Linked DNA regions of Psychroserpens ponticola. The protein of the gene in region 1 binds, or shares a complex with, the protein of each later gene. Links are inferred from orthologs where the notes say so. Each region holds a gene or a part of one and is shown in the gene's direction. Other genes may lie near its edges.

Region 1 (10,998 bases):
CCTCATTGTTATTGCCGTTTTTGGCAATTCCATTAGCATTGGTATATCGCAAGAAGAAAGAAGAACGCAATGCAGATGTTTTTGGTAATAGAATTAGAAAAGCAGATAAATTAGCAAAACGTTATTTAAGTGAAGCCAAAAAAGTTTTAGGTCAAAAAGAAGCATTTTATATCGCGCTAGAAAAAGCATTACACAATTATCTTAAGGCTAAATTACATATTGAAACTACTGATTTTAGTAAAGAAAAAATAGAAATACTATTAACTGAACGACAAGTTAATAGAGAATCAATTCAAGAATTTATAAATATTCTTGAGCATTGTGAACTGGCTAGATATACACCAATTACTAATGTTGAAATGCAGAAGGATTATGAGAATGCCGCAAAAACCATTTCAATAATTGATAAAGAACTGAGGTAGTTAAAACATTAATGAAACAATTAATTTACATATTAACGTTTTTTGGAAGCATACTTACATTTGCTCAAAACAATCAACTTTTTGAAGCTGCAAATACGCTATACAACGATGCGAATTATACTGAAGCTCTAGAGAAATATAAAACGGTCTTAGACTCAGGTGAACATTCTGCAGAATTGTATTTCAATATGGCAAATGCACATTATAAACTTAACCATATTGCACCTAGTATTTATTACTATGAAAAAGCATTGTTATTAAAGCCTCATGACAAAGACATCAAAAACAATATTGCTTTCGCAAGAAATATGACTGTAGATGCTATAGATTTTGTGCCAGAGGTTGGTATTTCTAAGCTTATAAGGAATGTTACTAACATGTTGAGTTTTGATGCATGGGCAAAAACAGCTGTAGTTTTGGTTATGCTTTTCGTGATGTTATTTATCGCTTATTCTTTTACGGATTCAACATCAAAAAAACGATTTACTTTTTTAACGAGTAATCTATCGTTGTTACTTGCTATAATGTCTTTATCTTTTGCTTTTCATAAGTATAAATTGGTTAACAATAATCAGCCAGCAATTGTTTTTGCTCAAGAAACTAAAATCAAAACCGAACCAAACTTGAGAAGTGCTGAAGCTTTTGTGCTTCATGAAGGAACAAAAGTACAAGTATTAGATACGGTTAGTAATTGGAAAAAAATTAAGCTTTCCGATGGTAAAACAGGTTGGATCGCTAAAGATGATATTAAAACATTGAAGAATTTTTAAAAATTCCTTAACACTTCTATAATCTTGTTAGCTTATATTTGCACTTCAATTTTATTTTTATGCAAAGAAAAACCATTGCAATTTTATTTTCTATTTTATTTGTGGCCTTAATTACTGCGCCATCAATAATCATTGCTATGGATGATTCTTTTGATGTTTCTATATTTTACAGTATTACTGAAGAAGAAGAAAAAGAAAGTTTAAAAATATTCCCAACGAAAGAACATAGTGAGGCAGAGAGTTTGTTTGCTTCTAATTCTAATGATAATTTAGGTTATTTCTTTAAGAATTACTTAAATCCGCATTTTAATATCATTTCTCCACCACCCGATTTTATTTAATATTTTATTCGTTCGACATGTATTGTCCCCAAAAAAATATTAAAAATCAACTATTGAAACCCATTCAATAGTATAAAATCATTTTATAAATGTTTAAAACATTAAAAAACGACTTGCCTGCAAGTGTCGTTGTATTTTTTGTAGCATTACCTTTATGTTTAGGTATTGCATTAGCCAGTGGAGCACCTCTTTTTTCTGGTTTAATTGCTGGAATTATAGGAGGAATTGTTGTTGGAGCCTTAAGTGGTTCTAAAATTGGAGTTAGTGGACCTGCAGCTGGTTTAGCAGCTATTGTATTAACAGCAATTGGTACGTTAGGAGGTTATGAAAATTTTTTAGTTGCTGTTGTTTTAGGAGGTGTTATTCAATTACTTTTTGGCATTTTAAAAGCTGGAATTATTGGATATTATTTTCCCTCTTCTGTTATTAAAGGCATGCTTACTGGTATTGGAATTATTATTATTTTAAAGCAAATTCCTCACTTTTTTGGCTATGATGCAGAACCAGAAGGAGCCGATAGTTTTATGGAGATGTCTGGTGAAAATACATTTTCTGCAATTTGGAATATTTTTGATAACCTTATTTTAGGTTCGATGGTTATCGGCTTTATAGCATTAGGTATTTTATTATTATGGAGCAATGTATTAGTTAAAAAAGGAAAGTTTTTTGAAATTATTCAAGGGCCTCTAGTTGCTGTTGTCATAGGAATCATTTTTTTCTTAGTAACTCAATCTAGTGAGACATTATCTATTGCAGATTCGCACTTAGTGAGTGTTCCAGTTCCAGATAGTTTTGATTCATTTATTGGTCAATTTAGTTTTCCTAATTTTTCAGCGATTACAAATCCTGATGTTTGGGTAATTGCTTTCACTATTGCTTTGGTGGCAAGTTTAGAAACTTTATTATGCGTTGAGGCAACAGATAAATTGGATCCAGATAAAAATGTAACACCAACAAATAGAGAATTATTAGCTCAAGGAACAGGTAATATATTATCTGGTTTAGTTGGAGGCCTTCCAATAACTCAAGTAATTGTTAGAAGTTCTGCTAATATTCAATCAGGAGGGAAAAGTAAAACATCAGCAATTATTCATGGATTTTTATTATTGATTTCTGTGATATTAATTCCTACGCTACTCAATAAAATTCCTTTATCTGTCTTGGCTGCAATTTTATTGATTGTAGGTTATAAACTAGCAAAACCAGCATTGTTTATGAAGATGTATAAATTAGGATGGAAACAATCTGTGCCGTTTTTTGTAACAGTTTTCGGAATTGTATTTACAGATTTATTGGTTGGTATTGGCTTAGGATTAATGGTAGGTATTGTAGTGATATTGTTAAAGAGCTACCAAAACTCTCACTTTCTTCATATTGAAGATAATAGTAACGGAAAACATAAAATTAAAATGGAGCTTGCTGAAGAAGTAACTTTCTTTAATAAAGGTGCCATTTTAAAGGAGCTAGATAGTTTGCCAAGAGACACCTATTTAGAATTTGATGTTAGAAAAACACGATATCTAGATTATGATATTGTTGAAATTCTCGATGATTTTGCCTTTAAAGCGAAGGAGAGAAATATTGATATCCAATTAATTTCAAAACGCGGAGTAGTTGAAAACCCACCAAGTTTTATTGAATTCTTTCAATTAAGACCTAAATCTAGTATTAGTTTAAGCTAACAGTTAATAATAAAACAAATAAAAATAATAATATATGAAAGCACATACAAAAGAAACACAGGCAACAATGACACCTCAAAAGTCATTACAATATTTAAAAGAAGGAAACCAAAGATTTCAAAAGAACTTAAAAGCCAATCGTAATCTTTTAGAACAAGTAAACGATACTAGTGATGGACAATTTCCATTTGCAACTATTTTAAGCTGTATAGATTCTAGAGTGTCTGCTGAGTTGGTATTTGACCAAGGATTAGGCGATATTTTTAGTGTGCGAGTTGCAGGTAATATTGTAAATGAAGACATTTTAGGTAGTATGGAATTTGCATGCAAATTAGCAGGCACAGAACTGATTGTTGTTTTAGGACACACAAGTTGTGGTGCAGTAAAGGGCGCATGTGACCATGCAGAAATGGGTAATCTAACTAAGTTAGTTCAAAAAATAACACCAGCAGTAAACGCCGTTACAGAACCCAAAGATGAAAGTTTAAGAAGCTCTAAAAATCTAGATTTTGTAGATAATGTATCACACATGAATGTACAATTAATGATAGATAGAATTCATGCAGAAAGTCCAATACTTACAGAAATGGAAAAAAATAATGAGATTAAAATTATTGGAGCCATGTATAATGTGAATTCAGGAGCAGTGACATTTTATGAATAAAAATAGATCTAAAAATATAATGAAGAAGAGAATAAGTATGGTAGCTCTAACATTTTTGTTAGTGCTGCCTAACTTTATAAATGCGCAAGACAGTAATCTAGGTAATTGGCTTATTTACATTGGAAATAAACAACTCAACGAAAAATGGAATGTCCATAATGAAGTTCAGTATAGAAATTATGATGCTGTTGGTGATTTAGAACAATTATTGTTGCGAACAGGTTTAGGGTATAATTTAACTAAAAACAACAATAACATCCTTTTGGGATATGGTTATATTTTATCTGAAAATTATATCGATAATTCTGATGAGAAAATATCAATTAATGAACATCGTATTTTTCAACAGTTTACAACAAAACAGAAAGTAGGTAAGGTAGGTTTGAGTCATCGTTATCGATTTGAACAGCGTTTTGTTGAAGACGATTTTAAAATGCGATTCAGGTATTTTTTAGGCATTAAGATTCCGCTACAATATAAAGAAGAAGGTAAGAATCCACTATATGCTTCACTATATAATGAGATATTTTTAAATACAGAGTCGTCGGTTTTTGACAGAAATAGAGTTTTTGGTGGTTTAGGATATAAATTTTCTGATGCTTTACGATTAGAATTGGGTTATATGAACCAATTTTTTGAAAACTCTGGAAGAGACCAAATTAATGTAATTGCATTTGTAAATTTCTAACAAACTAAGTGGTGGAACTTTTATTTAATTAAAAATTTGAATAACTTAACAAAAACATAAACTATGAAGAACTTATTTTCTAATATTAAAGGAGATGCCTTTGGAGGCATAACAGCAGGAATTGTGGCATTGCCTCTAGCATTAGCTTTTGGAGTTTCTTCTGGACTAGGACCAGAAGCAGGTCTTTATGGTGCTATTTTTATTAGTTTTTTTGCAGCACTTTTTGGAGGAACTGCCACACAAATTTCTGGGCCAACCGCACCAATGACTGCTGTGAGTATGGTTATTATTGCAGGAATAGTTGCTGCAAATGATGGAAGTGTAGAGAAAGCATTACCAGCAATTTTAACGGTTTTCTTGCTTGCAGGATTGATTCAAATTGGCTTAGGATTAATAGGTGTAGGAAAATATATAAGATACATTCCTTATCCCGTTGTTTCTGGTTTTATGACCGCAATTGGAGTCATCATTCTCTTAACACAAATATTACCATCAATTGGGTATTATCCTAAAGAAGATGTAGCTTTTGTGGAACAATTTAAACCGCAAGCAGAGGAAGTTATTCTTGAAAACATACTAAAAGAAGAAGCTGGAGAAGGTATTTTAGTACTTGAAAACTTTAAAGAAACCATAGATCGTGCTCACCAAATTACTCCAGAGCAAATTTTAACAGAATCACAAACTTTAGCAGCAAAAGAAGCTTCTGGTACAGTTGGTGCAATAAAAGTATTGCCTAGAGCTTTAAAGAATATTAATTGGTTAGAACTTATTTTAGCACTAGGAACAATTTTGATAATTTATGGTTTTAAACGCATTACGAAAGCAGTTCCAAGTACATTGGTTGCTTTAATAGTAATGTCTGGTATTGCTTATGGTTTTAATTTAGGATATCGACCAATTTCAGAGATTCCTGGTGGTATTCCAATTCCTAAGTTAGAAATGTTTACTAGCTTTAGTTTAGGAAGTATCACACCCTACATATTCACTGCCCTTACTTTAGCACTATTGGGAGCTATAGATTCCCTTTTAACTAGTGTCGTTGCAGATAATATGACGAAGACCAAACACAAGCCTAATAAAGAGTTAATTGGTCAAGGTATAGGTAATAGTATTGCTTCAGTTTTTGGTGGTATTCCTGGAGCTGGAGCAACCATTAGAACTGTTGTAAATATTAATGCAGGTGGAAAAACTAGGTTGTCAGGTATGATTGCAGGTATCATGTTATTATTAATAATGCTAGCATTAAGTGATGTTGCATCAAAAATTCCGGCTGCAGTTTTAGCAGGTATATTAGTAACAGTTGGTATTGGTGTAATGGATTATAAAGGGCTAAAAGCGATACCTAGTTTACCAAGAGATATTAAATTCGGACCTTTAAAGTTAAGCTCAGAAGTATTAATAATGCTTATTGTATTATTACTATCTACTTTCTGGGATTTAATTTATGCTGTTGGAATTGGTTTAGTAATTGCTTCATTAATGTTTATGAAAAAAATAGGAGATTTAACCGCTGAACGTTCTGATGTAAAGTCTTTAAAAGAAGAAGCATGGGCTGATGAAGGTGGTTTTCCTGAAAATTTAAAAGAAGAAGTATTTATTAAGCATCTAAAAGGACCTCTGTTCTTCGGTTCAACTAGCGATTTTCAAGCTTTAACAGAGCAAATTCCTAAAACAGCTAAAACGGTTATTTTAAGATTAGGACGAATGCAATATATGGATCAATCAGGCCTATATGCTATGGAAGATATGCTTCTAGATCTTAAAAAAAGTGAAGTTGAAGTATTATTTGTTGGATTGTTAAAACAGCCAAGATACATGATGGAACGTATTGATATCATTCCAGATTTTATTCCAAATGAACATATTTTTAAAGATTTTAAAACCTGTATTAAATGGGTGAAAAACAATGTAGAAGATAAGAATTAACTAACTTTCAGGATTGGGAATTAAAAGTAAAAATCATGAATTTAGATAATGTATTTAAAAATAATGAAAAGTGGATTAAAGCAAAATTAGCCGTTGATTCTAATTATTTTGAAGAATTAGGAAAAGGGCAAACACCAGAATTATTATACATTGGTTGTTCAGATAGTAGAGTCACTGCCGAAGATTTAATGGGACTTGGTCCTGGTGATGTTTTTGTGCATCGTAATATTGCAAATATGGTTTCAGGTATAGATCTGAATGCTATGTCTGTTGTTGAATATGCAGTAACACATTTAAAAGTAAATCACGTAGTGGTTTGTGGTCATTATGCTTGTGGTGGTGTAAAAGCAGCTATGCAATCAGCAGATTTAGGCGTGCTCAACGGTTGGCTACGTAACATAAGAGACGTATATAGAATTCATCATGATGAATTAAATGCTATCCAAGATGAAGAAAAAAAATACGATCGATTAGTAGAACTCAATGTAAAAGAACAGTGTGTTAATTTAATTAAAACTGCTGCTGTACAAAAAGCATATAGAGATAGAGGTCTAAAAGTACACGGTTGGGTTTTTGATGTTCATTCTGGGAAGTTAATTGATTTAAAAATAGATTTTGAGAAGTTTCTAAGTGATATAATGGAAATTTATCATCTAGATTAAAATTAGTTTAGTAAAACAAAAACTGTCTATATTTCATAGGCAGTTTTTTTATGTTTAAGATTCATCTTCTGAATCTTCCTTCCCTTTATTTATAATACTCGGAAATAGCATAGGAGCCAAGCTTTTTACAGGCTCATAAAGAATAGAGCTTTTCAAATCCTTTTCATCTGCAAACGGGATGGAATTATTCATTGTATCAAAAACTATCAACAATATGCTTAAAATTAAACCAATTTTTAAAGCTCCAAACACACCTCCAAGCAGTTTGTTTAAAATACCTAGCGCAGCAAAATTTGCCAACTTAGTTAATGCTTTTCCAGCGAGTGCAATGACCAAAACAATAATAACAAATGTAACTGCAAAAGCCACGATATTGATGTATTTTTCATCCCAATCAAATTTACTATACAAAAGGTTAGCAGCAAAATCACTAAAATGGATTGCTCCATAAACACCAGCAATAAGTGCAACTAAAGAGGCGATTTCAACAAAAAGACCCTTCATAAAACCTCTTATGAGCCCGAATAGTAAAAGCGAACCTAAAACAATATCAATTACAGTCATAACTAAAATTTAAGTTCAAATATAAGGGATTCTCTCCTTTTTATTGAGAAATCAGAGATTCGATGAAACCTATTTATCTAATAAGAATTATTGAATCAAATGTCACCTTGTGACAAAGTGGTTTATTAATTTTAAATTAATAACGCTTTTCATCAACTTATAGTTTGTTAACTTTACAAATTGTAATTTAATTCATTCCATTTAAGGAAAAAATATGGCAAGAGACGAACAATTAAAAGAACGATGGGATTTGGTGGTAAAAAAACTATCAAATCAATTCGCAGATGGAGATAGCTTAGATTTAGATGCTATTATTTATTTAATTGGAGTGCAAGAATTAGGTCAATTTGATCGTAAATTCAAGAAAGACCACAAGATCGATTTAATGCACATTGCTATTTGTAAATTGCTCACACCTTATGGTTATTATGAATTCGATTTCGTTGACAAAGACGGTTGGCCACATTATAAAGTGAAAGCAGAGTTACCATCTTTAAAAGCAGGCGAACAAAGTGTTTTAATGAAAGATGCTATTGTTAATTATTTTATAGAAACTCAATTTATTAAATAAAAATATTTAATAGTTTAAACTGAAACATTATGAAAAAACTAATTCTATTCTTAAGCGTATTTACACTTGTATTTTCATCATGCGGTAACGATGATGATTCTAGCTCTCAAGACCAAATAATAGGAACCTGGACTTTCCATAAGTTATTCATTGATGATATAGAACAGAGTTTAACTAGTTGCCAAATGCAAGAAACTTTTAACTTTAAGAGTAATGGAACTGTTTCTTATAAATATTTTGAAGTAATTCAAGGGATTTGTGAATTAGAAGAATCTAATTCAGGAACATGGTCTAATGATGGCAATAGTATTTATACACTTACAATCGAAGGCAATAATTCATCTGAAGAATTAACTTTTGTAGCCAACACGTTTTATTTTGAACATTCAGACGCTATTGATCCTTTAGATCCTGTTTTTGCAACATATAAAGAGGTTTATATTAAAAATTAATTTCTTAAGATTTAAATTATGCACCTTCTACTGAGAAGGTGTTTTTTTATGCACAAATTTCACTAAATTTGCAGTCATTTTGAATTGGTATCATGATAGATAAGATAAAAGGACTTATAGCAGAAGCAGAAGCATTTAAAGCACAATCTAAAGAAGAGGTTGAAGCATTTCGTATCAAGTATTTAGGTAAAAAAGGATTGCTTAACGATTATTTTGCTGAGTTTAAAAATGTAGCTAAAGAGCAAAAGAAAGAATTTGGGCAAACCATTAATCAGCTAAAAAACACAGCTGAAGCAAAAGTAAATGCCTTAAAAGAAGAATTAGAAAGTAAAGAAGATATTGCGGGAGTTTATGGTGATTTATCACGTCCTGGAGAACCTATTGAAATTGGTGCTCGTCATCCTATTTCTATCGTAAAAAATCAAATTATAGATATCTTTTCTCGTATCGGATTTAACGTGAGTGAAGGCCCAGAAATAGAAGACGATTGGCACAATTTTACCGCATTAAACTTACCAGAATATCATCCAGCTCGAGATATGCAGGATACATTCTTTATTCAAACAGATCCCGATGTGTTATTGCGTACACATACGAGTTCTGTTCAAGTACGTTATATGGAAAACAATAAGCCTCCTATTCGTACGATTTCTCCTGGTCGTGTGTTTCGTAACGAAGCTATTTCAGCACGTTCACACTGTTTTTTTCATCAGGTAGAAGGTTTGTATATTGATAAAGATGTGAGTTTTGCCGATTTAAAACAAACTTTGCAATATTTCACAACTGAAATGTTTGGGAAGTCTAAAATTAGATTGCGTCCTTCATATTTCCCGTTTACGGAGCCAAGTGCAGAAATTGATGTGTTTTGGGGTTTAGAAACCGAAACGGATTATAAAATAACCAAAGGAACAGGTTGGTTAGAAATTGGTGGTTGTGGAATGGTAGATCCTAATGTATTAGAAAATTGCAAAATTGATCCGACTGAATATTCCGGATTTGCTTTTGGTGTTGGTATTGACCGAATAGCCATGTTATTGCATCAAATTGGAGATATTCGTTTACTAAGTGAAAACGATGTGCGCTTCTTAGAGCAGTTTAAATCTGCATTATAAAAATACAAAAGGCGTTATTTATAATAACGCCTTTTTTCTTAGTTAAGAGTTTCTTGAAACAATTTAAAAATTCTTCGGTATTCATCAGACCAACTTGAACTTTCTTTAAATCCGTGACCTTCCAAAGGAAAAACAGCGAGTTCCCAATTTTCTTTTTTCAATTCAATTAAGCGTTGCGATAAACGCGCCACATCCTGAAAATGCACATTGGTATCAATCATACCATGTAACATCAACAAATGTCCCTTTAAGCCTTCAGCAAAATACAAAGGTGAACTTTGTTTGTATGCTTTTGGATCTTCAACAGGTGTATTTAAAATTGGAGACGTATACCCATGATTGTAATGTGCCCAATCGGTTACAGAGCGTAATGCTGCACCACTTTTAAAAGTATCTGGTGAGTTAAACATAGCCATCATAGTGATAAAACCGCCATAAGATCCTCCATAAATTCCTAATCGATCTTTATCAATGCCTTGACTTTCAATTAGATATTTTGCACCATCGATTTGGTCGTCTAAATCTTTTCCTCCCATATGACGATAGATGGCTGTTCTCCAATCACGACCATAGCCATCACTAGCTCTAAAGTCTATTGCCAAAACGGTGTAACCATTGTCAGCTAAAAAATTATGAAACATATATTCTTTGTCGTAATCTGCCCACCAATGGTGAACATTTTGTTTATAACCAGCACCATGCACAAATATAATAGCTGCACCATTTTTTTTAGCTTCAGTAGGCTTGAAAAGTGTCGCAGGAACTTGAACACCATCTCTAGCTGTAAAGTTGATGATTTCAGAATCCACCCAATTATAAGCATTAAAATCCGCTGTGGTTGATGTTGTAAGTTGTATCATTTCTACACCAGCTTTGTTTGGCATTACGAATAATTCCCAAGGCTTATTAGAATAGGAATACCTAACAGCTAAATACTTTTCATCTGGAGATACTGTAACTTCATGTCCACCTTGACGTGATGTGATTTGTGTCAATTTACCGCCTTTTACTGATAAATGATAAAAATGTTGTTCGTGCGGACTTACCTTATTGCTTGTAATAAAGAACGTTTTTTTGTCTTTTGATAAGCTTGTTTCTCGAATTTCATAATTACCTTCTGTTAAAGCTTTAATTTTTCCAGTAT
Region 2 (18,446 bases), 2.8 Mb from region 1 along the record:
TGGTAATAAATGCTATTAAGGCAACAAATTTTCATGTTTATTTTTAGCATACTCATAGCCTTGAGCCCACCATTTCACCATTAAACGTTTGCTAAAAATTAAAGAGTTTTCTGTTAGACTTGTAGGTGTATAATACAAATTAAGCTTTACGCCCTTGTTTTTTGCTGCAAGCTTCCCAATTTCAATATCATTTTTCTCAACTTGATCTAAAAGATGTCCAAACAAACTTAGCATTAATGAAAACGGATTTTTTCCTAACACTTTTTGTTTACTCATGTTTTCAGACTCTAACACAATAGCATCTACTTCAGTAGCACCACGCTCAATAGCTTCCCGAATTGGAATAACACAACCCAAGCCTCCATCTGCATATTCATAACCATCAACTTTAGCTAACGACATAAATGGAATGTAGTTGCATGAAATCCAAATCCAATTACAAAACTCTTCGTAATTAAATTCTTTGATTGACTTATACTCTACTCGATTCATAGATAAATTAGAAACAGTAACAACCACATCTTCTTTAGTCATTCTAACTCTATCAAACTCTTCTCTTGTAAGGTTTCGCTTAATATATCGTTTTAATGACTTGCTCTCGCCAAAAGTTCGTTTCATTCTTATAAATTGCCATAATGAATTCACAAAATCAATAGACACGTATTCACGATCACCTTTCTGACGGTGAACAAAAGGACTAACACTAAAAATATCACGCTGATTTACATTTGTAAAAATAGTATACAACTTACCTATATCATTCGCAGCCAAATGAGACACCAATAAACTACCAGTAGACGTTCCAAAAAACATATCATATTCTCGGCCCAAATCTTTAGTCAGATATTGAGCAACACCTCCTGCAAAAGCTCCTTTACTTCCTCCTCCCGATATAACTAACGCTTTCATCTATAATTTCATTTATTTTTCAATATTCATCTTACGATTAAATCAAATCAAAACACAAATTCTAATAATTCTTATACAAAATAATTCAGACAAAAAAAGCACGCAAAAACGTGCTTATTTCGTATTTTATACACTTTATTAATTCATAACAACTGGCTTAGCAATAGGCGTATTGCTTTTTACAACCACAAAAGTAGATGTTGCATAATACGCGTCTCCACCAGCTAAATCGCTAACCCAGTCTTCATAATCATATTCAAAAGAAAACGAGCTACCAGCCATAGTTAATCCAAATTGATTTATTCGTGCAGGAACAGCCATTCCTGGACACCAACCTGCTCGATCTGGCGACCAATTTCCTGGGCTTTGATTATTTATAGGATTTGAAGCACAACCAATTGGCTCCATATTATGTTGAAACATGATTGCTCCATTAATTTTAACATCATGACTTCTATAACACCATTCCGCACAAGGTCGTCCATCAGAATCATTTGGAGTTGCATGTCCCCAACCTGAAATCACAGTTCTAAGATGTGTAGACTCTGCATTGGAAGGAACTGAAACTGATCTTGTTAAATCAAAGTCATGAGTCACACCATACGGAACCCCTTCTAATGAATTTTCGTTATATTGCATTACTTCAGCAATTGCATAGTATTCGTAATCTGGCGTTCCTTCAATATAATCAAAATCAATTGAAATTAAATCAGCCTTAGAAGTCCAATTTTCAATATAAATTCTCAATTCCACATTACCAGTTAACAACGATTTAAAATCAGTAACATCAAACTCTAAACCTCTAGGTAGCAATTCAGTTCCAACCCAATAAGGTGTAATATAACGTCCTATTTCGTACCAATCTCCAGAATTAGAATCTCTAACCAATACATTAGCAAACCTATCCCAATCATCACAACCTGTTGCTGGACAGTCTATTTGTAAAAACATTTTAATTTGCTCAATATTAGACATATCTTGATGAAGCGTAAATGCTTGTTCAGCTGATTGACTAAAACCTGTTCCAAAAGCTAAAGGCTCATCACTAAAAGTAGTGTAATTATGAGTTATTGGAACACCTTCTCCTGTTAATGAAACCTCTATATTATCTGTTTCAGAATTCACAACACTTAAAATTCCAGTTGCGCTACCAAGAACTAAAGGAGCAAATCTCACATAAACAGTAGCTTGACCATTTGCAGATTCTGAAGGAATCTGTAACACATCAGAAAAAGCCGTCCCATCTAAAGAAACCTCAAAACCTTCTGTTGTAGCTATATCAATTACAGAATTCAAATTATCACCATCAACATAAAGCGTTAATGGTGTTGAGTTTGACAAAACCTGAGTATCATCAAAAATAAAACTCATTGTATTCACAGTGACCAATGGAGTAATACTCAATCCTGTTCCGTTTAAATTTAATGTTCTAGTAGTCGCAGAATCACTTTCAATACTAACTGTACCAGCAATAGGGCCAATAGAATTCATTACTGGAGAAAACCTTAGGTACAATGTATTCTCTAAACCATTAGCTTCACTTTTACTAATTGTAAGCTGATTAGTAAAATTTACATCATCTAAAGAAATTTCAAAATTTGAAGTAACAGTAACTGACACATCCGAAGAAAGACTCGCTCCTTTAATAATTACATTTTGAGAAGCAGAATAACTCGCAACATCAACTTCTCCAAAAGAATTTATCGCTCCTGTAACTATTATTTTAGATTGTTGGTTACTATCATTTGATGAATCATCACTACTACAATTAACGATAAACAATAAACCCATTAAGAATATCAACACTCCTAGGCTCTTTTTAAAATTACTAGTTTTCATAAATTGATTGGTTTTTTTACAAGATAAAAATTATAAATGATATTTTTCATGAAATCATAAAATTGACATTAAAACATTAGAAAAAAATGATAATTTTGAAAAGAATGAGTACAAATCTTCAAACTCCGATAGACTACCTTAAAGGTGTTGGCCCTAATCGCGCAGATTTACTGCGAAGTGAATTAGGAATTCATACTTTTCAAGATTTGATAAATCTTTTTCCTAATCGCTATTTAGACAGAACGAAGTACTATAAAATCAATAGTTTACAAAGAAACAGTGCTGAAGTTCAAATTATTGGCAAAGTCATTGGATTCAAAGAAGTGACTCAAAAACGAGGCAAACGACTCGTCGGCACCTTTGAAGACGATACAGGACGCATGGAATTAGTATGGTTTCGTGGACAAAAATGGCTAAGAGATACCATAAAGCTAAATACACCATATGTGATTTTTGGAAAAGTAAACTGGTTTAATGGCGTATTTAGCATGCCACATCCCGATATAGAATTACAAAGTGAGCACGAACAAAATCTTCGCTCATCGATGCAAGCCATTTATCCTTCAACAGAAAAACTTTCTAATAAAGGCATAACAAATCGCATAATGACGAAGATCATGCAAAATTTATTTTTGGAAACCAAAGGACGCTTCGAAGAAACACTCTCTGAAGACCTAATTTCAGAACTCAAATTATTATATAAAAATGAAGCGCTTTTCAACATACATTTTCCAAAAAATCAAGACCTATTAGCACGTTCAGAATTTCGATTAAAATTTGAAGAATTATTCTACATTCAATTGCAATTAATTCTTAAAAATTTAATTCACAAATCCAAGATTAAAGGCTTTCCTTTTGAGTCAGTCGGAAATTATTTTAACACCTTTTACAAAGATCATTTACCTTTCGATTTAACCAATGCTCAAAAACGTGTCATCAAAGAAATTAGACACGATTTAGGAAGTAATGCACAAATGAATAGACTACTCCAAGGAGATGTAGGTTCAGGAAAAACAATAGTCGCTTTCATGTCAATGTTAATGGCACTTGACAACGGTTTTCAAGCTTGCCTAATGGCTCCAACTGAAATTTTGTCAGTCCAACACTACAATGGATTAAACGAATTGTCTAACAAACTGAATATCAGCATATCAATACTAACAGGCTCAAGCACTACTTCAGAAAGAAGAAAAATTCATGAATCCTTAGAAAATGGAGAATTACAGATCTTAATTGGCACTCATGCGCTACTCGAAGACAAGGTGAAATTCAAAAATTTAGGACTTGCAATTATTGACGAACAGCATCGATTTGGAGTTGCTCAACGTTCTAAATTATGGAAAAAAAACACCTCTCCTCCACACATTTTAGTGATGACTGCAACTCCAATTCCGAGAACATTAGCAATGTCTGTTTACGGCGATTTAGACATCTCAATTATTGATGAATTACCACCTGGAAGACAAGCTATAAAAACGGTTCATCGATTTGACAAAAACCGTCTTAAAGTCTTACGATTTATACGTGATGAAATTGAAAAAGGAAGACAAGTATATATTGTTTATCCATTAATCCAAGAAAGCGAAAAACTAGACTATAAAGATTTGATGGATGGCTATGAAAGTATCGTTAGAGATTTTCCGCTACCTAAATATCAAATCTCCATTGTTCATGGCAAAATGAAACCTGCAGACAAAGAATATGAAATGCAGCGTTTTGTTAAAAACGAAACACAAATCATGGTAGCAACTACTGTTATTGAAGTTGGTGTTAATGTTCCAAACGCATCTGTTATGATTATTGAAAGCGCAGAACGCTTTGGATTATCACAATTACACCAACTTAGAGGCCGTGTAGGTCGTGGTGCAGAACAGAGTTATTGTATTTTAATGTCGGGACATAAGCTAAGTCAAGACAGCAAAGTACGATTAGAAACTATGACTAAAACAAGTGATGGATTTGAAATTGCTGAAGTTGATTTAAGACTTCGTGGACCAGGAGATATAATGGGAACTCAACAAAGTGGTATTTTAAACCTTAAAATTGCAAACATTATTAAAGATAAGGACATTCTTCAAAGTTCTCGTTTCTATGCCAAGCGGATTTTAAATAACGATCCTTCATTAAAACTTCCAGAGAACAAAACTATTTTACACACTTACAGACAACTCAGTAAATACAAGAACATTTGGAATTATATTAGTTAAAACTAACAAAATTCAGTAATTTAATTACATCCTTATTTCTTTATAGATTTTCTATCTTTACGAAATAAACACATAGAAAAATGAGCATGCTTCATCTCAAATTAGAAACAGATCCTCGTTGGGCAACCATAGCTGAAGAAAACATAGAAGAAATCCTTACAGATCATGCTTGGTGTGAACAAAAAGCAGCCACAAACGCTATTACCATTATTACTCACAATCCGCAATATGAAGACTTAGTTACAGAATTACTTGAACTTGCCAAAGAAGAATTGGAGCACTTTCAGATGGTTCATAATATCATCAAAGAACGTGGCTACACATTAGGTCGAGAAAGAAAGGATAGCTATGTCAATGAACTATATAAATTCATGAACAAAGGCGGAAGTCAGTTACAAAGCATGGTTGATCGTTTATTATTTTCAGCAATGATTGAAGCCAGAAGTTGTGAACGCTTTAAACTGTTATCTGAACGCATAAAAGATTCAGAACTGTCGAAATTCTACTATGATTTAATGGTAAGTGAAGCTGGTCATTATACAACATTCATCACATTCGCTAGGAAGTACGGAAAAGACATTGATGTTGATAAACGCTGGAAAGACTTAGTAGAATTTGAAGGCGAACTCATTAAAAGTTATGGGAAATCAGGTAGTATTCATGGGTAAGTATTTTCAAGCAAACCTTCTGTTTTAACATTTTTTTTACATAGTAAACCCAACTAATACTATAATTTCGCTTTGTGAAACACAACACAACATCAACTATTTTAAATCTTATATTAGGATTTTGCTTTCTTGTAGCATATCCTAACACAGATGTTAGTTTTAATTCTGAAATCCATTTAGAGGTTTTAAAAAGTAAAACTGAAAGCTCTTCAGTAAAATCGGTAAGCCACTTACATGCAAATGATTATTCAGAAAGAATTACGACACACAATCAAAATACATTTACACCTCAATATTTAAAAAAACATTCTGATGCTGATATAAAATCAAACATCAGTAAATATCAGACCTTAGTAAAACGCAACAAATACCTCCAGTACTCAAGAAATCTTTTTCTAAATTTCTTAAATACTGACATTATCTTTCCTTTTCATACATTCTGGTAATCTGTTTTAATTTTTAAGCATCATTTATTTGACAAAAAAATTAATTAGGCATTGTAATCACACAATACCTACATAACAATACTTTTAACTTAATATTTCAAAATGAATTTAGGAATAACAATCACGTCAACAATACTCGTGTTGATAGTCGCTACACCTGTTGTACTTATGCAACAACAACAAAAGAATAAAGAACGAAAGCTCATAAAAGCATTAAAAGCATTCGCTAGTAAAAACAACTGCTCGTTAACAGAATACGAAGCATTTAGAAATTTTGCAATTGGATTAGATAAAAATAAGAACCAATTGTTTTTTTATAAAAAGAGCACTACAAGTGAAACCCTTGAACACATCAATCTTAATGAGATTAGAAGTTGTAACGTTTCAAACTTAAAAAAACCAACTCGCAAAGATGCTGTTGGCAATACTGTTAGACTAGAATTAATCTTAAACCCAATTAACAATAAAAACAACAAATACAACATTGAAATCTATAATCAAACTGATGATTTTCAAATAAATGGGGATTTAGAAATCGGTCGTAAATGGGAACATATTATTAATGATAATATACGCTAATTATTTTTTTTTAGAAACAACTTATTAAGCTTTGATACATTATATTAAGGCTTAATAAGTTATTTCAAATAAAAATAGTAAAGCATAACTAAATCAATATCTGTTTTTAACAAAATTGACGCTGAACATAATACGACTTTCACTATTTTTGTTAGAATATTCTGTAAATTAACACAAAAAGTGTTCGTAGAATTTAAAGATGAGCTCATTAAAAGTTATGGAAAATCAAAAAGCACACACAGACAATCTTATTCAATTAATTATGAAATCTCATTTTGTCCTATTGCTCTTAACGTTCTCATTAATTTTCAGCTGTGAAGATCCACATAAAGAAATCAGTTCAATAAACCCTGAAAATTGGACCAAACGAGCTATTAAAATTAATAAAGCAGACAGCCTTCAATTTGGAAAAACTTATCTTTCCATCTACTCGCAGATCTATAGTCAATCTGAACATAAAACACACAATCTTACTGCGATGGTAAGCTTAAGAAACACTAGCGACAAAGACACTATTTACCTATTAAAAGCAGACTATTTTGACACTCACGGCAAATCGGTTAGATCATATTTTAACCAAACGATTTATTTAGCTCCTTTAGAAACTACAGAAATCATAATTAACGAAAAGGATATTACTGGAGGCACAGGATCTAATTTTATTTTTGAGTGGAAAATTCCAAAAAACTGTCCAGAGCCCTTATTTGAAGGTATTATGAACTCCACGATGGGACAGCAAGGTTTATCATTTGTGACTCAAGGACACCGAATTAAATAAACATTTTTAGTTAAAAAAAGCGCAACGTTCATCTAAAACTAAAGCTTATAACGATTTTTGAACCTTGTTTTGAGAAGAATAAATTAGCAATCTAAGGTTTTGTATTTCCCAACATACAAACTTACATAACTATTAATTGCTTACTAAAGCATCTACAAAACTTGTAAATTCAGTCTTAAAATCGGTGTATTTATCACCTGTTGCAGGACCATTAAAACCAGTATGAATTTTACATACATTACCTTTTTTATCAATAAAAATTGTCGTTGGATACGATAAGACATGGTTTAACATAGGTAGCCTTTCTTGAGCTTCATCTTTATCTGAAGTTCCGTATTGCGCCAATAAAATCGGATAGCTAATTCCAATATCATCCTTTAAACGCTTAATGTTTTCAAAGGCTTTTTCTTTAGTTTTAGCATATTCAAAAGCTAATGCAACAAACTCAACATCCTTGCTACTTCTTGTATTATAGTATTCAGAATAATATTTACTTTCATCTAAACAATTCGGACACCAAGTTCCCATCACCTGAACAACAACAGCTTTGTTTTTAAATCGATAATCAGACAACGAGACCATATTTCCATCAGCATCAGGAAACTTAAATTCTAAAGTTTCGTAACCTTCTTTTAGAAATGTGAGGTCATTTGCATTTGGTAATTCATAAGATTCGCTTCGTTTAGCAACAAAAGGCTCTTCCCAATGGCTCCCAGAATAAAATTTACCATCCATGGTGTCACCATTAATTTCTGCAGTAAACAAAAACGCATGAGCACCATCAAAAGTAGACAACCTCATAGTATTACCATCTATCAAGCCTTCTAAATATCTGTAATCTCCTGTTGTTGTCCTAAATGTACCCGTAACATTAACACCATCTTGTTTAAAAATTCCTTTAGCCATATACGTTTCAGCTTCAATATTTGGACTAAAAACAACTTCCCAGTTTCCTGCTACATTTTGATTGGTTGTATTTGTTTCAGAAGCAAAACGCTTACTGTTTCCAAATTCTGCAGTAAACGGAACTACGCGACCCAAATCTTCTTTTATAAAATTACCTTTTAAGCTACCTTTATTTATAACCGCTTCAACAAACCCATCAAATACTGGTGTTTTAAAAACAATTGTATCATTTGAATATGTAATATCATTTACCAAAATCACCTCTTCAGCATTAAAAATCTTGAGAGACTGAGCTGAAGTCACTTCAAAAATAAAAGGCAAGGCTTCATCTGGAGTCAGTTGAAGTTCTGCTCGCCAAACACCAAGTTGTAAATCATTGCTATCTTCCGTTTTACAAGAGAAAAACACAAGAGATAATAGAAAAAATCTTAAAACAAATTTCATAATATGGAGATTAATGAACTAATAGTCTTGACAAATTTAAAATTCTTACAAAGAAAAGACAATTATCCATTATTATAACTACATAGTATTATTATCTTTGTGGCTTGATTAAAGTACAAAAATGAAGATTTCATACAATTGGTTACAGCAGTTTTTGAAGATCGACTGGCCAGCAGAACAAACTGGCGAGCTTCTTACTGATTTAGGTTTAGAGATTGAAGGCATTGATGCTTTTCAATCGGTTAAAGGAGGATTACAAGGCATTGTCGTTGGTGAAGTACTGACGTGTGAGCAGCATCCAAATGCAGATCGCTTAAAAATAACCACAGTAAATATTGGTAATACTAACCCTCTACAAATTGTTTGTGGAGCACCAAACGTTGCAAAAGGACAAAAAGTTCCTGTAGCAACAATTGGAACAACATTATATACTGCTGAAGGAGAAGCTTGGACCATAAAAAAAGGCAAAATCAGAGGTGAAGAAAGTCACGGAATGATTTGTGCCGAAGATGAGTTAGGATTAGGCTCATCTCATGATGGGATTATGGTTTTAGATGCTGATACAAAAATTGGAATCCAAGCTGCTGAATTATTTAATGTAGAAAATGATGAGGTATTTGAAATTGGCTTAACACCAAATCGTGCTGATGCCATGAGTCATTTTGGAGTCGCTCGTGATTTAAAAGCTGGTTTACTGCAAAAAGAAATCAATAGCGAATTAATCACACCTTCTGTTAGTTCCTTTCATGTTGAAAATAGAACTCTTAAAATAGATATTGACGTTGAAGATAAAACCTTAGCACCTCGTTATTGTGGTGTCACTATTTCTGGATTAAAAGTCGCAGAATCTCCTCAATGGCTACAAAATAGACTAAAAGCAATTGGCTTAACACCAAAAAATAATATTGTTGACGTTACTAATTATGTGCTACATGAATTAGGTCAACCTTTACACGCTTTTGATGCCGCTAAAATTTCAGGAAATAAAGTTATTGTAAAAACACTTCCTAAAGGCACAAAATTCACAACTCTTGATGATGTTGAACGCGAATTACACGAAGAAGATCTTATGATTTGTGATGCTGAAAAACCAATGTGTATTGCTGGTGTTTTTGGTGGTACAGATTCTGGAGTAACACAAAACACAACGAATATCTTTTTAGAAAGTGCATATTTCAATCCTGTTAGTATTCGTAAAACAGCGAAACGCCATGCTATGAATACAGATGCATCTTTTAGATTTGAAAGAGGTATCGATCCGAATATTACTGAATATGCTTTAAAACGTGCTGCATTATTAATTCAAGACGTCGCTGGTGGAGATATTACAAGTGATTTATTAGATTTTTATCCAAATAAAATTAAAGATTTTCAAGTTCGTTTGAGTTTTGATAACGCAAAGAAATTAATCGGTGAAGAAATTCCGAAAGAAACGATAAAAAGCATCTTGACATCTTTAGATATTAAAGTTAATAACGTTACTGAAACTGGATTAGGACTAACAGTTCCTGCATACCGAAATGATGTACAACGTGAAGCCGATATTATAGAAGAAATATTGCGTGTTTATGGTTACAACAATATTGGAACCACTGAAAAGTTAAACGCTTCAATTTCTAATACTTCAAGATTTGAAGATTACAAACTCCAAAATGTAATAGGTAACCAATTGTCTTCACAAGGCTTTTTTGAAATACTTTCTAATTCATTAACGACACCTAAGTATATTGAATTAAGTGAGCAATTAAAAGAAGAACACAACGTAGAAATGCTCAATCCGTTAAGTAACGACTTAAGTGTGATGCGTCAAAGTTTATTGTTTTCTGGATTAGAGGCTGTTAGCTATAATATTAATAGAAAGCGAGATAATTTGAAGTTATATGAATTTGGAAAAACCTATCATAACTACAATGGAAATCGCGAAGAATACAAACGACTGTCTGTTTTCTTAACTGGAAACAAAAATACTTTGCGTTGGAATTCTGCAGCTCAAAAAAGTGATTTCTTTTATTTAAAAGGCATTGTCAATAGTACATTAGAACGTTTAGGTTTTTCAAATCTTAAAACCTCTCCAATTAAAAACGATGTATTTAGTGAAGGGATTAGCTTATCACTTGGAAAAACGAAGTTGGTTGATTTTGGCATTATTAACAAGAAGATCATAAAGCATTTTAGTATTTCGCAAGAAGTACTTTATGCTGAATTTGATTGGGATAATATTGTTGATCTAGCAAAACACCAAAACATTAAATTTACAGATATTCCAAAATACCCTGAAGTAAGACGTGATTTCGCTTTGCTATTAGACGATCAAATAACTTTTGAAGACATCGATAAAATTGCAATGCAAACGGAAAAGCAACTGCTTAAAGATGTTGACTTATTTGACGTGTATCAAGGTAAAAACTTACCAAAAGGAAAGAAAAGTTACGCTGTGAGTTTTACCATTCAAGATGAGAAGAAAACCTTGACAGATAAACAAATTGACAAAATCATGAATAAGCTCCAAACTAATTTTGAGAAACAGCTTGGTGCTGAATTGAGATAACAAAAAAGCCTTTTCATTTCGAAAAGGCTTTTTTATTATTTTATTGCTACTAACGTGTCAACGAAACAGTGCCTGTGCAAGTCTCTCCATACCTAGTACAATCTGACCCAATAACATCTGTTCTGCTACTTTGTGAAGTTCCATTAAACGTATTGGTAACCTTATCATAAGTTAAAGTCATAGAATTAGTAGCTGTTTGAAAATTAACTCCATCACATGCTGGTGAGAAAAAATCTTGATAACTTAAATTTATAGTTAGAATATTATTTTCAAAAGTAAAACTATTTGTCAAATAATTACCATTGGAATCATCAGGTAAAATCGCTGTATAATCTTCATTTAAAGTTAAAAGCTCACCAGATCCATTATCCATAAAAGTATCACCATTTGAAACAACACAATTAGAATTTTCAGCAAAAAACCATCCTCCAAAAATATTAGTATAGGTCTCAACATAAGTAAACGCCCCATCAACTTCTTGTAGTACCATTTTATAAGGTGTCAATTCTAAAATTGTAATGAATGATGTATCTCCATCTGCTGTTTCAGTAATGATGTTACCGTTAACTTCGTAGTTACTAGGTATTTCATCGGATAACTCACAAGCATCACCATAAAACTCGGTTGCAATAAGTTGATTTTCGGTGAATTCAACTGTAATATTGCAATCATCAACATCAAATGTGTTTACTCCATTTTCCGTTTCGCCAACAAGATACCAAGTTGCAATTAATAGTTGAGCATCTACAGGCTCTGAACCTATGGTCGCTGATCCAAAAGCAATACAACCATTATCATCAATAACCATAAGGTAATAGTTACCGTCTCCTGGAGCTACAATAGAATCAGTGATTATTCCAGTATCTACATCTCCTGTAGACCAGTAAAAGGTATAACTTGCTGTATCTCCATTAACAATAGCAACTAAAAGATTTCCTGGATCTACACCTATTATGACTTCCAAATCTGAATCTTCACATTGGTTTTCATCTAAAGTAGTATCTGGTGTATCTGGCGCATCTGGATTAGTTTCCTCAACAGGAGGCTCAGAAGCTGAAGCTGCTCCAGCAAAGATAACTGCTGCTAAAACTCCTGCCAATACTGTAGGAGCTGTAACCACCAAAATTGCGGCACCTGCAACACCAACACAAACACCTAACCAACCTTTAACCGCATTCCATTCAATTCCTGTTACATTACTTGCGTTTCTTAGAAGACCATAACCTGTAAAACTATCTCCATCATATTCTACTGTAGTAAAATTAATAACTGCATCAGACATCGTAATCCAATCTCTTTCATAAACAACATAGTTTACCAATCCATCTTCAGGGTAAATAAACTTATGAATAATATCATCTTTTAAGCCATTAGTTTCAGAATACAGTAATGAGACTCTTTGATTATCATCTAAAATAACATAATCGACTTTATTTGAATTGTCAGCATTATACGCAAAACTTTGAATCTCCAAAGGCGCTCCATCTCCATCTGTTTTTCCATATACATAAGTCGTAGCATTATCATTATCCATATAAATTTCAGATAATAATTGCCCTTCAGAATTAGGAGTATTTAAATACTCTATATATTCGTTATTTGGATCAGGTGAATTGTCAGAATCATTATCATCTGAACAAGAAAAAACAACGATAATTAAACTAAATAAAAAGTAAAAGCGAATAAAATTTTTCATTATAAATGGGTTGATTAGTAAACAAACAAGTTACAAAAATTAATTAAGGTCAGAATACTTAATAATTAGTATACTTTCACACAAATAAATTGAGAAAATCATTAATGAGCTTCAAGCAAACTTTGAAAAACAGCTTGGTGCTGAATTGAGATAACAAAAAATCATTTTATTAGCATTTTTTTGTGAAATCTAAAAATGAAAATGCTTTATTTTTGTCGATAATTGTTATTCAAAATCATTGAGACCATCTACGTTATTTTTATTTTTTTTCTTCTCATTTTGTTCAAACTTTGTTCTATCACAAAATATACAGCCTACTAAGCGTATAGACAGCTCTGAAACATCATGGACATTACTCAAATATGACACAAAACTAACTTTTAAAGCCGTAGGCCATTCCTTATCAAAGCCTGCAACATGGAAAAGTAGAGATTTTACAAAATTAGGAATCCTTTTAGCAGGAACAACGGCATTGACGGTTGCAGACAATCCTACAAGAGACTTTTTTCAAAATCAAAAAAGCAATTTCCCTAAAGTTGTTAGAGATTTTGGATGGTATTTTGGTAGTCCGCAAAACTATTTTATAGCTAATGCTGGACTATATGGTTTTGGATTAATCACAAAGAATGAAAAAGTCAGAAAAACGAGTGTTCTAATAATTTCATCATCAATTACAACCGGATTGATACAAACAATTAGCAAATCAGTATTTGGAAGAGCTAGGCCTGGTTCTGATTTAGATCATTTAGATTTTAAACCATTTTCAAGTGAGGCGAAATATCATTCATTTCCATCAGGACATACAGCACTTTCTATTACCATGGCACATGCCATAGCAAAGCAGTTTGACAATACTTGGACGAAAATTGGAATATATACTATTGGAGCTATTCCTCCTATTTCTAGATTAATTGATGATGCGCATTGGATTACTGATATTGCTTTTAGCGCAGCAATTAGCATTATCGTTGTTGATAGTATTGATAAATATCTTTTCAATGAAAAAACTTATGCTTATTCTCAGAAGAAAAAACATATGTCTTGGAATTTAAAGTTTGGAGGAAATCAAATTGGAATTGTAGGCTCTTTTTAGACATTTAATAATTCATCTGTAAAACTATTACAAAATAATATGAAAGCTTAAGGTTTAAAATTTAAATAATACTTAATTTAGTAATACAAAAAATAAAACGACATAAAACATGGCAACAATAACATTAGGAGGAAATACCGTACACACCTCTGGAACACTTCCTGAAATAGGCTCTCAAGCTCCAGATTTTAAATTAACAGCAGTAGATTTATCAACTAAAACATTAAACGATTTTGCAGGACAAAACCTAGTATTAAACATTTTTCCAAGTGTAGACACAGGTACTTGCGCACAATCTATGCGAACTTTTAATAAAGAAGCGAGCGCATTAGACAACACTAAAGTATTATGTATTTCTAAAGATTTACCTTTCGCTTTTGCTCGTTTTTGTGGTGCTGAAGGCTTAGATAATGTCATTAGCTTATCAGATTACAAAACAGGTGATTTCGGAACTAACTATAATCTTAAATTTACAGATAGTGTTCTTGAAACCTTATTATCGAGATGCATTATTGTAATTGATGTAAAAGGCAAGATTATATATACTGAACAAGTACCAGAAATCTCAGACGAACCTAATTACAAAGCTGCGCTAAACGCATTGTCTTAGTTTTATGTCAAAAAAAGATTCTTTTTTAGTCAACCGATTAAAAAGCGTAGGTCATGCTTACAAAGGAGTTGTGCATCTTATAAAAACAGAATCGAGTATAAAAATCCAAGTTTGTATAGCAATAGCTGTAACTATAACTGGGTTTTATTTTGACATTTCTAATACAGAATGGCTCATACAAATTGTTTTTATTGGATTAGTTATGAGCCTGGAAGGTATGAACACTGCTTTTGAACACATTTCAGATTTTGTACATCCCGATACTCATGAACATATCGGAAGAATAAAAGACATTGCGGCTGGAGCCGTTTTAATCGCGGCAGTTTCTGCTGTAATTGCCGCATTGATTATTTACATTCCGAAAATATTTTAAGGTTAACAACTCCGTTAATATCTCATCGCTTTAAATACTTTAAAGTTAGGATAAACGTTAGTAATTTGTATTTTTGTTTTACACTAAGAACCCTTTAATGGCGAAGAAAAAAACTAAGACTAAAAGCAAAGCTAAAGCAACGCCTAAACTAAAAAAACCAAGTTTTAAATTATCAAGTCAACAAAAATTGATTTTTGGTAGTTTATTAATAATTCTTGGCGTCTTATTGTTTATAGCATTCTTATCATTTTTCTTTACTGGACAAACTGACCAAAGTACACTCACAGAATTTTCTTCAAGAGATGTCGAAACAAAAAACTGGCTCAACAAACTTGGTGCTTGGGTAAGCGACTTGTTTATCAATAAAGCTTTTGGTGTCTCGTCATTTATTTTTTCAGGGTTATTATTCCTTTCTGGAGTTTATGTTGCTCTAGATATTAATAAATCTAAACTACTTAAACATTGGATTTGGGGAACACTGATTGCTATCTGGCTATCTGTTTTCTTTGGTTTTTTCGCACACAAATACGATTCACTTGGTGGAACTATAGGTTTTGAAATGAATAGCTTCTTTCAAGATTATATGGGAAAAATAGGCACTGTACTCCTACTTGTTTTTATTCTAATAATTTATTTAGCCATTCGTTTTAAAGTTACTGGAGAATCTATTGTAGCCCTTTTTAAGAGAGCAAATAAAGAGCTTAAAGACGAAATTAATTCTGTAAAAACAGCAAATGAAGACAACATAGTTCCTTTAGATAATGATTTATCTGCTGAAGCTGAAGACATAAAATCTGCTTTTGAATTAAACATAGCAGAAGTTGAACCTACGATTGAAAACCATTCGAAACCAGAAAAGAAGACTGAAACTCCAAAAGTAAAAATCAATAAACCTGAACCCGAACTAGAGATTGAACCAGAGCCTGAGTTAAATATTGAAATTAAAACAATTGAAGAAGAAGTTTCAGAAACTGATAACCTATCAAACAAATTGGTTGAAGATTTCGGACAATTTGACCCAACTTTGGATCTAAGTAAATTTGAATTTCCGCCTTTAGATTTATTAAAAAAGTACAATACTGAAGGTATTACTATAAATCAAGAAGAACTTGAAGAAAACAAAAACCGAATTGTAGAAACCTTGAACAACTACAAAATTGGTATTGCAAGTATTAAAGCTACAATTGGCCCAACAGTAACGTTGTATGAAATTGTGCCTGAAGCAGGAGTACGTATTTCTAAAATCAAAAACCTTGAAGATGATATTGCATTATCGCTCTCGGCTTTAGGAATTCGTATTATTGCTCCAATTCCTGGCAAAGGAACTATTGGTATTGAAGTGCCAAATAAAAATTCAACCATTGTATCGATGCGATCAGTAATTGCATCACAAAAATTTCAAAAATCAGAAATGGAACTTCCTATTGCTTTTGGAAAAACCATTAGCAATGAAACCTTTGTTGTCGACTTAGCAAAAATGCCACATATGTTGATGGCAGGAGCAACTGGACAAGGTAAATCTGTAGGTTTAAATGCCGTTTTAACATCATTATTATACAAGAAACATCCTGCAGAAGTTAAGTTTGTTTTAGTTGATCCAAAAAAAGTTGAACTTACGCTTTTTAATAAAATTGAACGTCATTACTTAGCGAAATTACCAGATAGCGAAGAAGCTATTATTACAGATAACACCAAAGTGATTAACACGTTAAATTCGCTTTGTATCGAAATGGACAATCGCTACGAAATGCTTAAGAATGCCATGTGTCGTAATCTTAAAGAATATAATGCAAAATTTAAAGCACGTAAACTAAACCCTAACGATGGTCATCAATTTTTACCTTACATTGTTTTAGTCGTTGATGAGTTTGCAGATTTGATTATGACTGCTGGTAAAGAAGTAGAAACTCCTATTGCTCGTTTGGCTCAATTAGCTCGTGCTATTGGAATTCACCTTATCATAGCAACTCAACGTCCTTCAGTTAATGTAATTACAGGTATTATTAAGGCAAACTTTCCAGCTCGTATCGCTTTTAGAGTAACGTCTAAAATAGATTCGAGAACCATTTTAGATGGTTCTGGAGCAGACCAATTGATTGGTCGTGGTGATATGCTATATACCTCTGGAAACGAAATCACTCGTATTCAATGTGCATTTGTAGACACTCCAGAAGTTGAAAAAGTTACTGATTTTATAGGTGCACAAAAAGGGTATCCTGATGCTTATTTATTACCTGAATATGTAGGCGAAGAAAGTGGCACAAGTATTGATAACAATATTGCAGACAGAGATAAACTGTTTAGAGAAGCTGCTGAACTTATTGTAATTGCACAACAAGGTTCTGCCTCTTTATTACAGCGAAAACTTAAACTGGGTTACAACAGAGCTGGACGGTTAATCGATCAACTTGAAGCTGCAGGCATTGTTGGAGGTTTTGAAGGCAGTAAAGCCAGACAAGTTTTAGTTCCAGATTTAGTAGCTCTAGATCAATTATTAGAAAATGAATCGTAATTAAGAAGTTTATAACTAACATTAATTTTGAAGATGAAACAAATAGTACTAGTAGTAATAGTTTTAATAAGTTCATTTGGTTTTGCCCAAGATGCAGAAACCTTACTTAATGACGTGTATGACAAAACTAAATCATATGAAAACATATCTATAGATTTCAAATATGTTCTTGAAAACACGAGTGAAAGCATTAATCAAGAAACTCGAGGAGATGTTGTTATACAAGGTGATAATTATGTGCTAAACATACTTGGTCTTACTCAAATTTATGATGGCACAACACTCTATACCATAAGTCCAGAAGATGAAGAAGTCACTATTTCTTCGGATAATACAGAAGAGGAAACTACAATTACGCCAAGTAAAATGTTGTCATTCTACAAAGAAGGTTATACTTATGAAATGGATATTGTTCAGAATGTAAAAGGAAGAAAAATTCAGTATGTAAAATTAAATCCAATTGATACAAATTCTGAAATAAAGCAGGTATTATTAGGTATTGATGCACATACAAAACACATCTACAATTTAATTGAAATTGGAAAAAACGGCACAAAAACTACCTTAACTGTTAATTCTTTTAAAACGAATGAGCCGATTTCAAAAACCTTGTTTACATTTGACAAAAGTAAATATGGAGACTATTATATTAATAGACTCGATTAGGCCATTAACCATCAATGAAAATACTAGATAGGTACATACTAACGACCTACTTAAAAACTTTTTTGAGCGTGTTTATTATACTCATGCTCATTTTTGTTTTACAATCTATTTGGCTATACATTAGCGAATTAGCAGGAAAAGACTTAGCCGTTGGTGTTATATTAAAATTCTT

The links.
Region 2: the proteins of pheS (region 1) and pheT are in contact, whole or in part, in a crystal structure (PDB 6P24), measured with the Escherichia coli proteins. The link is inferred for Psychroserpens ponticola from one-to-one orthologs.

What each region holds. Positions count from the first base shown.
Region 1 is NZ_CP116221.1:4,018,100-4,029,097, forward strand. Bases 7,849-10,844 are described here. They hold pheS (phenylalanine--tRNA ligase subunit alpha), read left to right. Parts: upstream 7,849-8,834; coding sequence 8,835-9,854; downstream 9,855-10,844. Other genes in these bases: MUN68_RS17725 (hypothetical protein), read left to right, coding at 7,934-8,290; MUN68_RS17730 (lipocalin-like domain-containing protein), read left to right, coding at 8,320-8,742. In the rest of the region: MUN68_RS17680 (BatD family protein), read left to right, coding at 1-422; MUN68_RS17685 (SH3 domain-containing protein), read left to right, coding at 434-1,192; MUN68_RS17690 (hypothetical protein), read left to right, coding at 1,252-1,533; MUN68_RS17695 (SulP family inorganic anion transporter), read left to right, coding at 1,623-3,215; MUN68_RS17700 (carbonic anhydrase family protein), read left to right, coding at 3,250-3,879; MUN68_RS17705 (DUF2490 domain-containing protein), read left to right, coding at 3,899-4,567; MUN68_RS17710 (SulP family inorganic anion transporter), read left to right, coding at 4,631-6,493; MUN68_RS17715 (carbonic anhydrase), read left to right, coding at 6,529-7,155; MUN68_RS17720 (CvpA family protein), read right to left, coding at 7,210-7,719.
Region 2 is NZ_CP116221.1:1,206,225-1,224,670, reverse strand. Bases 8,597-11,610 are described here. They hold pheT (phenylalanine--tRNA ligase subunit beta), read left to right. Parts: upstream 8,597-8,897; coding sequence 8,898-11,324; downstream 11,325-11,610. Other genes in these bases: MUN68_RS05385 (lipocalin-like domain-containing protein), read right to left, coding at 11,374-11,610; MUN68_RS05395 (peroxiredoxin family protein), read right to left, coding at 8,597-8,776. In the rest of the region: MUN68_RS05435 (DUF7935 family protein), read left to right, coding at 1-6; MUN68_RS05430 (patatin-like phospholipase family protein), read right to left, coding at 16-909; MUN68_RS05425 (peptide-N-glycosidase F-related protein), read right to left, coding at 1,048-2,748; ATP-dependent DNA helicase RecG, read left to right, coding at 2,853-4,955; miaE (tRNA-(ms[2]io[6]A)-hydroxylase), read left to right, coding at 5,042-5,623; MUN68_RS05410 (hypothetical protein), read left to right, coding at 5,698-6,069; MUN68_RS05405 (hypothetical protein), read left to right, coding at 6,172-6,648; MUN68_RS05400 (DUF3124 domain-containing protein), read left to right, coding at 6,911-7,426; more of MUN68_RS05395, read right to left, coding at 7,559-8,596; more of MUN68_RS05385, read right to left, coding at 11,611-13,020; MUN68_RS05380 (phosphatase PAP2 family protein), read left to right, coding at 13,259-14,113; tpx (thiol peroxidase), read left to right, coding at 14,223-14,723; MUN68_RS05370 (diacylglycerol kinase), read left to right, coding at 14,728-15,096; MUN68_RS05365 (DNA translocase FtsK), read left to right, coding at 15,194-17,608; MUN68_RS05360 (LolA family protein), read left to right, coding at 17,642-18,274; MUN68_RS05355 (LptF/LptG family permease), read left to right, coding at 18,343-18,446.